DNA from 2 places in the Laedolimicola ammoniilytica genome. Region 2 is predicted to be linked to the other one. Evidence: predicted binding sites of a transcription regulator. Region 2 holds the regulator's gene; the other holds the start of a gene.

Region 1 (5,289 bases), on a different contig from region 2:
GCTCTCGATGAGCACGTCGGACTGGACCCGCTCGTCGCACTGGAGGATGTGGATCCGCATGCGCTTGAAGAAATTCTCCGTCTGGGAGAGCACGTCGTAGGTTTCTTCCAGAAACCGCTTTACCAGCCCCTCCTTGCAGGACATGGATGTGTCAATGACGATGACGAACTCTTCGATTTTCCGCACCTCGCTGGTCTCCAGCGGCTCGATCAGCGGCATATTCCCATACATTTCCATCCCGTAGTGGTAGAAAATGTAATCAAAGCTGTCCGGATCGATCTGCATCTCCTCATGGAGCACCGTAAATTTTCGCAGGAATTCCTTGTAGTCATAACGGGAGCGGTTGCTGACCCGCAGCTGCTCCTTCAGCTCACCTTCCCCCTCCGAGGCCTCGTTGGAGAAAAGCATCACCTCTGTCTCCATCCGTTCCCGGATATCATCCCATTTTTTCCGGTTGGGATTCGGATTTTTCGGGCCGTTCTTCGAATCCTGCTCCCAGAGACTGTGGTCGTCCAGCCGGAACTCCATCTGCCAGCGGCTGATTTCCGCCTCCACAAGCGTTTCCTCTATAAATTTATAAATTCCTTCCGCAGTCAGCACCGGCAGCTTTTCCCGCAGTCTCGCATACACACTTTTCCGGAATGCTCCTGAGGAAATATGGACGCATTTCAAATAGAGGCTATCAATCAGGGCTTCCGTAGCCACGTCGCAGGCCAGGTTCCACAGTCTCTCATCCCGCCCTTTCCGATCAAAGGGATGGCAGAACAGGCAATGAAGAATTCCATGCAGATAGAGCCTGGTGCAGGCCGCCCGCCCCTGCTGCTCATAGAGTAACAGCAGCCCATCCGGGAAATAGTACAGCGCTCCGCCATCGGTTCCGGCTGGCGACACCGTGCCCGGGGCCAGGGCCAAATTGCCCAGAGCCAGATCCAGATAGCGCAGCTTCAGATACAGCTCGTTCCTGGACTGGTTCAGGATCCGGGCCGCCAGTTCCTCCTTTTTCAACTGCGCCTTTTGCTCTTCCAATATCGCGCTTTTTATCATGATGCCCTCCTACAGCTCAAACCGATCCAGGAACGACTGTTTTTTTGTATGCCCTGAAGCGCCCAGTCGATCCTGCAGATACGCCACGCCCTCCGGAAATCCGTCCGCCGCCGCGATGGCCGTCTGTGAAAGCAGGCCATCATCCGGTTTTCCATGTTCGGTCAGCCACATGAGCATGTCCAGATCCCGATGCTCCACTGCCTTTTCAAAGGCCTGCACAAGATGTCCGTTAAGCCAGCTCTCATAATCCTCCCGGCGATCCTCCGACAGACCCACCGGGTACTGAAGCCGGTCCATGGTCATTTCCAATACCGTATCAAAATCTTCTTCCGCCTTCGCCATGTAGTAGCAGGCGTCGTAGGCCCGGAAATCCAGTTTCTTCATATAAAAGCTGTTGCGGAAATTCATGCCGCTGCCGTGCATATGGGTCATCAGGATGCGGGCCGGGGTATTCTCCACGCTCTCCTCGAAAAATTCCGGGAACAGGAGCTTCGCCCGAAACTGTCCCTCCACGGTCACGGCCATTTTCTCCGGCACCTCGATCAGAATCTCCTTCAGGCAGGAAGTCTCTGTCCCGTCCAGCTTCACCGTCAGCTGCCCCAGATGATGGCAGCCAGTAAACAGCCCCGCCCCCAAATCCTTCAGGCTACTGTGGAAATGCAGCTCCGATAGTGCGTTACAATTATAGAAGGCATACGCGCCTATTTTCCGAAGCCCCTCCGGCAGGCTGACCCGTTCCACCTGTATGCCCTGAAGCTCCGGGGCTGCTTCCGGTGACGGCTCTTTTGCTTCCTGCTCTTTCGTTTCAAAATTCCATATTTTTACAGCTTTGCTTTTCAACTCCAGAGCGAACCGCTCCCGGCCAAGATGCGCGGAAAAGGCATACGCACCCAGTTCCGTCACCGGACAACCGTCGATCTCTGACGGAATTTCCGCTTCCTTTCCAAAGTCATAACAGCGGCGCACCACCGCGCAGCCATTTTTTATCTCATAGGCAAACCTCATTTTCTGCCTTTGTCTCCTTTTGTCAGTTTTCTTTTTTCACAATCCCTTTATGCTCTTGCATCATACCACAAACTTTCTGTTATTTCCAGAAAGAATGTGTAAATAACAAGAAATTCCTGCATATTTTCACGCATGTATACAACAATATATAGTAAATCAGCATTGACACCACTACTATATCTTGTTACAATAAGCTTGTTACTGACGAAAGAACAATTTTTATCATAGAGGGAGTGTAGCACATGAAAATCATCAAACGAAGCGGAGCGGAGGTAGAATTTGACCCCCATAAGATCATAATCGCGGTCTCCAAGGCCAATGACAGCGTGGTTCCCAGTGCCCGGATGACGCCGGTTCAGATTAGGCGAATCGCCGAGGATGTGGAAAGCGCGGCGCTGAATATCAAGCGTTCCTTAAGTGTGGAGGAGATTCAGGATATGGTCGAGGATCAAATCATGAATCAGCGCGCCTTTGACGTGGCGAGACAGTACATCACCTACCGCTATACCCGCGCCCTGGTGCGGAAGTCCAACACCACGGACGAGCAGATCTTAAGCCTGATTGAATGTAATAATGAGGAAGTCAAGCAGGAGAATTCCAATAAGAACCCCACTGTCAACAGCGTACAGCGCGACTATATGGCAGGCGAGGTCAGTAAGGATATCACCCGCCGTATTCTGCTTCCGCCGGATATCGTGGAGGCCCATCAGGAGGGCATCATCCATTTCCACGACGCGGATTATTTTGCCCAGCATATGCACAACTGTGATCTGGTCAATCTGGAGGATATGCTGCAGAATGGTACCGTTATCAGCGGTACTCTTATCGAGAAGCCCCACAGCTTCTCCACTGCCTGCAACATCGCCACACAGATCATTGCCCAGGTGGCTTCCTGTCAGTACGGCGGCCAGAGTATTTCCCTGACCCATCTGGCTCCCTTCGTGGATATCAGCCGGAAGAAGATCCGCCGTCAGGTGGCCGATGAGCTACACTCCATCCGCGAGGCTGTGACCCAGGAGGAGATCGATTTCATTACCGAGAAGCGTCTGCGGGAAGAGGTTAAAAACGGCGTACAGATGATTCAGTATCAGGTCGTAACGCTGATGACCACCAACGGACAGGCTCCTTTCGTCACCGTCTTCATGTATCTGAACGAGGCAAAGAACGAACAGGAAAAGAAGGATCTGGCTCTTATTATAGAAGAGACTCTGCGCCAGCGTTATCAGGGCGTGAAAAATGAAAAGGGCGTCTGGATCACCCCGGCCTTCCCGAAGCTGATCTACGTGCTGGAGGATGACAACATCCACGACGAGGACCCCTACTACTATCTGACGAAGCTGGCTGCCAAATGTACCGCCAAGCGCATGGTTCCGGATTATATTTCCGAGAAAATCATGTTCCAGAACAAAGTGGACAAGAACGGCGAGGGCCACTGCTACACCTGCATGGGCTGCCGCAGCTTCCTGACCCCCTATGTGGATGAGAACGGCAAGCCAAAGTACTACGGCCGCTTTAATCAGGGCGTTGTCACCGTCAACCTGGTGGATATCGGACTTTCTGCCGGCGGCGACATGAACCGGTTCTGGGAGATCTTTGACGAGCGCATGGAGCTCTGTCATCGTGCCCTCCAGTGCCGTCACGAGCGTCTGAGCGGTACCGTATCCGACGCGGCTCCGATTCTCTGGCAGCACGGCGCTCTGCTCCGTCTGGAGAAGGGCGAAACCATCGACAAATATCTCCACGGCGGTTATTCTACTCTGTCCCTGGGCTACGCAGGCCTTTGGGAGTGTGTATACAGCCTGAACGGCAAGAAACTGACCGAACCGGAGGGCGAGGAACTGGGCCTGGAGATTATGAAAAAACTCAACGAGTACACGGCCAAATGGAAAGCAGCTGAAAATATCGACTACTCCCTGTACGGTACTCCGCTGGAAAGCACCACCTACAAGTTTGCCAAATGTCTGCAGAAGCGTTTCGGTATCGTAAAGGGTGTAACGGATCGCAACTACATTACGAACAGCTATCACGTACATGTGACCGAGAAGATCGACGCCTTTGACAAGCTGGCGCTGGAATCCAAGTTCCAGGCGCTGTCACCGGGCGGCGCTATCTCCTATGTGGAGGTTCCGAACATGCAGAATAATCTGGAGGCTGTCCTGTCCGTCATGAAATTTATTTACAATAATATCATGTACGCGGAGCTGAATACCAAGAGCGACTACTGCCAGGTATGCGGCTATGACGGAGAGATTGAGATCAAGGAAGACGAGCACGGCAAGCTCATCTGGACCTGCCCCAACTGCGGCAATACTGACCAGAATAAGCTGAACGTGGCCCGCCGCACCTGCGGCTATATCGGGACTCAGTTCTGGAATCAGGGCAGAACTCAGGAAATCAAGGAGCGTGTTCTGCATTTGTAGGAGTCTGAACTATGAATTACGCAACCATTAAGAAAAATGATATCGCCAACGGTCCAGGGGTCCGCGTATCCCTCTTTGTCAGCGGCTGCCGCCACCATTGCCGGAACTGCTTCAACCGGGAAGCCTGGGATTTTTCCTTTGGTCAGCCCTTTACGGACGCCGTGATGGACGAGATTCTGGCGGCTCTCGCCCCTGACTATGTGGCCGGGCTCTCTTTTCTGGGCGGCGAACCCTTCGAGCCGGAAAATCAGGAAGGGCTGCTGACCCTGGCCCGCCGGTTCAAGGAACGCTTTCCGGAAAAGAATCTCTGGTGTTACACCGGCTTTTCCTTTGAACAGGATCTGCTGACCGGAGCGGTGGGCAACCCTGACACGGTCCGGGAGCTTCTCTCCTTCCTCGACGTCCTGGTGGACGGGAAATTTATAGAGGAGGAAAAGGACGCCTCGCTCCTCTTCCGCGGCTCTGCCAATCAGAATATCATCGACGTTCCCGCTTCTCTGAAAGCCGGGCACATGATTCTTCTGCCCGGCACCTGGCAGCGGAAAATGGGAAATGGGAATATTCACGAGGATTAAAAATTAATCCTCGTGAATATTCCCAAATATACTTTTTCTACCCGACTGCATTTGGCACAACTAATCTCGGAAGCCAGAGAATCAAATCTGGAATCATGCAGATAATCAGTAAAGTAGTCATTACCGCCAGCAACATAATCCCCACATCTCTAAAGGTATCCTGCGGTGCAATACCTGATATCTGACATCCCAACAACAAGCAAAGACCATATGGGGGTGTCACCATTCCAATTGCAAGAGTCAGA
Region 2 (5,289 bases):
CCTTCCTGATGGGCTTTTTTCGGCCGCGGATTTATCTCCCGGCAGGACTTACGTCAGAAGAACGGATTCTGGTACTGACGCATGAGAAGACCCATAAGCGGCGTCAGGATTCCCGGGTAAAATTGTTGGCCTGGCTGGTATGTGTGGTACACTGGTTCAATCCCCTGCTGTGGCAGGCCTTTATACTGCTGGCCCGGGATATGGAGATGGCCTGCGATGAACAGGTGCTGGAACAGTTGGGGACGGAGGAAAAGAAGCGTTACAGTACCTTCTTGCTGAAACTTTCCGCACCGGGCGCGTTTCTGACTGGTACGCCGGTGGCTTTCGGAGAGAATTCCGTGAAGAGCCGGATTAAGAATATTCTCCGATATAAAAAGACCAGGGCAGGAATCGCGGCGGCAGCCGTGGCGCTGGTGGCGGGCGCAGCCTGGTTCTGCCTGTCCAATCCGGCTTCGACTTTCGACGAGGACATCATCGGCGGCGCGGACGGTCCCACTTCCATCTTTCTGGCCGGAAAACTGAGCAGCGGAGATGATACGGCTTCCTTTGTATCCGGTGAAAATTTGAAGCTGGGTGGTGATGAGGAAAAAATTTACGAGGTGGTAAAAACCTTTGCGGAAGCGGCAGGCAATCGGGACGCGGATACCGTCTGGGAATTGTTGAGCCCGGTGCTGCAGCACAGTGACGACCTGGGTATCCAGGTGCTGGAAGACGGGACCAAGACCATGGGCGTATCCAGCCCATTTCTGGCAGACGGCCCGACCATCAGCCTGAGCATTGGAGACGGCAATGCAGAGGCAGAGATTACCTATCCGTCCATGACCAGCGATCCTTTGTGGTGGTCCTGGAAGGATTATATTACACTGGAAAAGAACGGGGATACCTACCGTGTGACGGCCTGGAAAACGAAATATTATGATGATATCACCAGTGCTGCAGAATTTGAGGAGGCTTACCGGATGTGGCAGCCGGATTATCTGAAGCCCACGGACGAAACGGCGGATCTGGATTCCAGCTTCGCTTCCTATCTGGTGAAGAACGATGTGGCAGAGTCCTATTATGGGGAAGCATTTTCCACACCGGTGAAGGCACTGGAGACGACTCTGCACGTGTCCGGCGGCATAGGGAAGACGGAAGACGCGGATGGCGGCGATGTATGGGTCAATTATGAGTTCCCGGACGGACCCATCCGGGTGCGGATGACCCAGCCGGGTATCGACGAGGGCAGCCGGATCTGGGTGCCGAAGGAGATTCCCATGGGGTAAAGAGAAAGTAGCCAATGTGAAAATGAATAGCGAAAGCGTACAAAAGGAACTGGAATAGAACTTGGATACAGTTCCTTTTTGCGGCCATTCTTTATGGCTGTCTATGCAGCTTTTCATCTATATCAACCAATATAATGTCCGGCCCGATTTGCCTGATCTTACACCAGGGAATCTCACACTCATTTTCTTTCCCCAGGAAGCCCCAGAGCTTTTCGCTGGTGGTGGTAAGTAACGCCAGGATACAGCCGTTTTTTGGATCAAAGACCAGATCGGATACACAGCCCAGGCGCTTGCAGTCATGGATATTAATCACATCTTTTTCACGCAGTTCGCAGAAAGTCATGAGATGCTCCTGGAAGAAAGTTTCTTAAATTATTTTATGCAATAGAAACGGAGATGTGCAGAAGCTTAAAAATCTTTTTCCGGCGATTTCTTATCATTTCCTATGACAATGATTGACATAAAACCAGAAGATGTACTATACTGGAACCATCAAAAAACCGGAGGATAATGGAATGAAGTGCCCATTTTGCAGTCAGGAAAATACACGCGTGATTGATTCAAGACCGGCAGACGACAACAGCTCAATCCGCCGCCGCCGTCTCTGCGACGCATGCGGCAAGCGGTTTACCACCTATGAGAAGATCGAGACGATTCCGGTCATGGTAATAAAGAAGGATAACAACCGGGAGCATTATGACAGAAGTAAGATTGAGGACGGTATCTTAAGAGCCTGCCACAAGCGGCCGGTGCCCTTAAAGAACATCAATGCCATGATAGACGGCATCGAGAGTGATATTTTCAACCGGGAGGAGCGGGAGATTCCAAGCTCTGTCATCGGCGAGATGGTCATGGATCGCTTAAAGGATCTGGATTCCGTGGCCTACGTGCGCTTTGCCTCTGTATACAGGGAGTTTAAGGATGTAAATACCTTCTTAAGCGAGCTGAAGAAAATGTTAGGAAATTAGTAAGGAGAAATGATTTTGTTTCAGGCATTTTACCCGAAAGAATACGTAGATTCCACCTATGAAATTGATTTTGAAGGTCTGTATCGCAGGGGCTACCGCGGCATCCTGTTTGATGTGGACAATACCCTGGTACCTCATGGAGCTCCCGCTACCGCACAGAGCGTGGAGCTCTTTCAGCGGCTTCACGAGATGGGCTTCGCCACCTGTCTCATTTCCAATAATAAGGAACCCCGGGTGCGTCCCTTCGCGGACGCCATGGAGACGCCCTTTGTATACAAGGCAGACAAGCCCAGCCGCCGGGGATATCAGGAGGGCATGGCCCGTATGGGTACGGACCGGAGCAATACGCTGTTTATCGGCGATCAGCTGTTTACCGATGTGTGGGGAGCGAACCGGGCGGGAATGTATTCGATCCTGGTAAAGCCCATCGATCCCCATGAGGAGATTCAGATTGTGCTGAAGCGTTATCTGGAGAAGATCGTTTTATTTTTCTATAAGAGAAGGGAAGCGAAGAAATGATATCGAAGATATCAGAGCTTTTAAAAGAAAAAAAGGTGGACGGGGCCCTGGTGTCCAGCCCGGCCAATATCCGCTATCTCAGCGGCTTTGCGGGCACGGAGAGTTATCTGTACCTGACTCCGGAGCGGAAAGTGATTCTGACGGACAGCCGCTATACCCTGCAGGCGGAAGAGGAAGGAAAAGGATGTGAGGTTCAGACCATGAGCCGTGAGCGGAGCTATGGCGTGATGCTCGGCGAGCTTCTTCGGGAAGATGGTGTGGAGCGCCTGGGCTTTGAGGAAAATGCCATGCTTTACGGTACCTGGAACAGCCTCTGGAAGAAATCGGGCTTTGGGCCGAAGCACTGGTTTATGCTGGGCGACAGCCTGTCGGAGCTTCGTGTGATTAAAAATGAGCAGGAATTGCAGTGGATGGAGAAGGCAGAGAGCATCGGCGACGCGGCATTTTCCTATATTTTAAATGAACTGAAGCCGGGCGTCACCGAGCTGGAAATCGCGGCCAAGCTGGAATACTATATGCGCAGCCACGGGGCCGAGAGTACCAGCTTCGATACCATTGTGGCTTCAGGATATCATTCGGCCATGCCCCATGCGGTTCCGTCTGAGAAGAAACTGGAGCCAGGTGATTTCGTGACGATGGATTTCGGCTGCCGGTATCATGGCTACTGTTCCGATATGACCCGGACGGTGGTGATAGGTAAGGCAAGCGAGAAGCAGAAGGAGGTCTATCATGTGGTGCTGGAGGCACAGAAGACCGCGCTTGCGGGCCTGAAACCGGGCATGACCTGCGCTGAGGGCGACAGGCTGGCCAGGGACGTCATAGAGAAGGCGGGCTACGGGCAGTATTTCGGTCATTCCCTGGGCCATTCCGTCGGTCTGGAGATTCATGAGAAGCCGGCCCTGTCGCCCAAGGACGGACATGTGCTGCGTCCGGGCATGATCGAGACCGTGGAGCCCGGTGTCTACATCCCGGATTTTGGGGGCGTCCGCATCGAGGATATGGTGGTTCTTACAGAGAATGGCATCCGCAATCTGACCCATTCGCCAAAGGAATTGACAGAAGTATAAGAATGGACGCAGAAAAGTCTTGAAAAAGCGACGGTTTTATTATAGAATACAATTTAGGTAATTGTGTGCGAGCAGTTACAAGTTAAATTTTCATGCGCAGAGGGTTGCGCTTAAGACATTAGGAGGAAGTTTAAGAATGATTTCAGCAGGAGATTTTAGAAACGGCGTTACACTTGAGATTGAAGGCAACGTATATCAGATCATGGAGTTCCAGCATGTAAAGCCGGGTAAGGGCGCGGCTTTCGTAAGAACAAAGCTGAAGAACATCATCAACGGCGGCGTGGTTGAGAAGACCTTCCGTCCGACCGAGAAGTTCCCGGCAGCAAGAATCGACCGTGTAGAGATGCAGTATCTGTACAACGACGGCGACCTGTACAACTTCATGAACACAGAGAACTACGATCAGATCGCTCTGAACAAGGATGATATCGGAGATTCCCTGAAGTTCGTAAAAGAGAACGAGATGGTTAAGGTATGTTCCTACAATGGCAACGTATTTGCAGTAGAGCCGCCTCTCTTCGTAGAGCTGGAGATCACAGATACAGAGCCGGGCTTCAAGGGCGATACCGCTACAGGTGCAACCAAGCCGGCTACCGTAGAGACAGGCGCGGTTGTATATGTACCGCTGTTCGTAGAGCAGGGTGACAAGATTAAGATCGACACCCGTACAGGAGAGTACCTGTCCAGAGTATAAATTTTGAATTTGGAGGAGCATTCCGCAGGAATAAAAGCTGCGGGGTGCTCTTTTTCGCTTTATAGGAAATAATATGTTACATGAAAGTACGAAGGATTCCGATAGAGCAAAAAGCCCCTCCGGGGAATCGCGCTCGGCGCAGTGGTAGATGGTTGCCAAAGCATCGTGCAGGCAAAATAAAAAGACCTGAACCGCAGGGATTCAGGTCTTTTCGTAACTGCATCTGACTAGATTCGAACTAGCGGCACCTGGCGTCGGAGGCCAGTGCTCTATCCACTGAGCTACAGATGCATATCTGCTACCTATCTATATTACAACAAAACTTGCCGGTGTGCAAGCAAAAAATAAAAAAAGTTAAAAATGAAATTTTTATAAACTCCTTGCAAAAGGAAAACTCTCCCAGTATAATGAGAACAACTTCAAAATTTCAGCAGCGCGTCGCTGCATCCTTCCCCGGGAAAGCAAAAGGGTAACTGAGAATACAAAAGCGAAGAAAACAGGACAGAGTATAGAAAGGAAAACGATGAACTATCAGGAATTTATAGGTTCCGTGACGGGCTTTCTTCGCGAATCACTGCCCGGCGGGACGAAATTACAGCTGATCCCGCTGGAGAAAAATAACGGGGTCATCATGGACGGACTTTCCATCCGGAAGGAGGGAAAGCGGGTGGCGCCGATGATTTATCTGGACGCCTGGTACCGGGAATATCTGGATGGCAGATCGCTGCGCGGAATCTGCGATCAGATCCTGGAATGCTGCGAGGAGCCGGATTTGG

Evidence for each region. The regulator NrdR, encoded in region 2, represses ribonucleotide reductase genes. The targets are predictions, from matches to a motif close to CACAANATNTTGTG.
Region 1: nrdD (anaerobic ribonucleoside-triphosphate reductase) is a predicted target of NrdR. The motif match lies at 2,222-2,235, and genes of this name have one in related genera.

What each region holds. Positions count from the first base shown of each region.
Region 1 covers NZ_JAOQKC010000024.1:8,408-13,696, reverse strand. Annotated here, with positions in the region: gene OCV63_RS14315 (vWA domain-containing protein) at 1-1,044, opposite strand, end outside; gene OCV63_RS14310 (leucine-rich repeat protein) at 1,054-2,049, opposite strand; gene nrdD (anaerobic ribonucleoside-triphosphate reductase) at 2,292-4,469, shown strand; gene nrdG (anaerobic ribonucleoside-triphosphate reductase activating protein) at 4,481-5,044, shown strand; partial or broken gene OCV63_RS17565 (TRAP transporter large permease) at 5,082-5,289, opposite strand, start outside.
Region 2 covers NZ_JAOQKC010000004.1:37,039-42,327, forward strand. Annotated here, with positions in the region: gene OCV63_RS03895 (M56 family metallopeptidase) at 1-1,265, shown strand, start outside; gene OCV63_RS03900 (PRC-barrel domain-containing protein) at 1,357-1,608, opposite strand; gene nrdR (transcriptional regulator NrdR) at 1,781-2,233, shown strand; gene OCV63_RS03910 (YqeG family HAD IIIA-type phosphatase) at 2,249-2,752, shown strand; gene OCV63_RS03915 (M24 family metallopeptidase) at 2,749-3,819, shown strand; gene efp (elongation factor P) at 3,956-4,513, shown strand; tRNA gene OCV63_RS03925 (tRNA-Arg) at 4,732-4,804, opposite strand; gene OCV63_RS03930 (DUF5688 family protein) at 5,037-5,289, shown strand, end outside.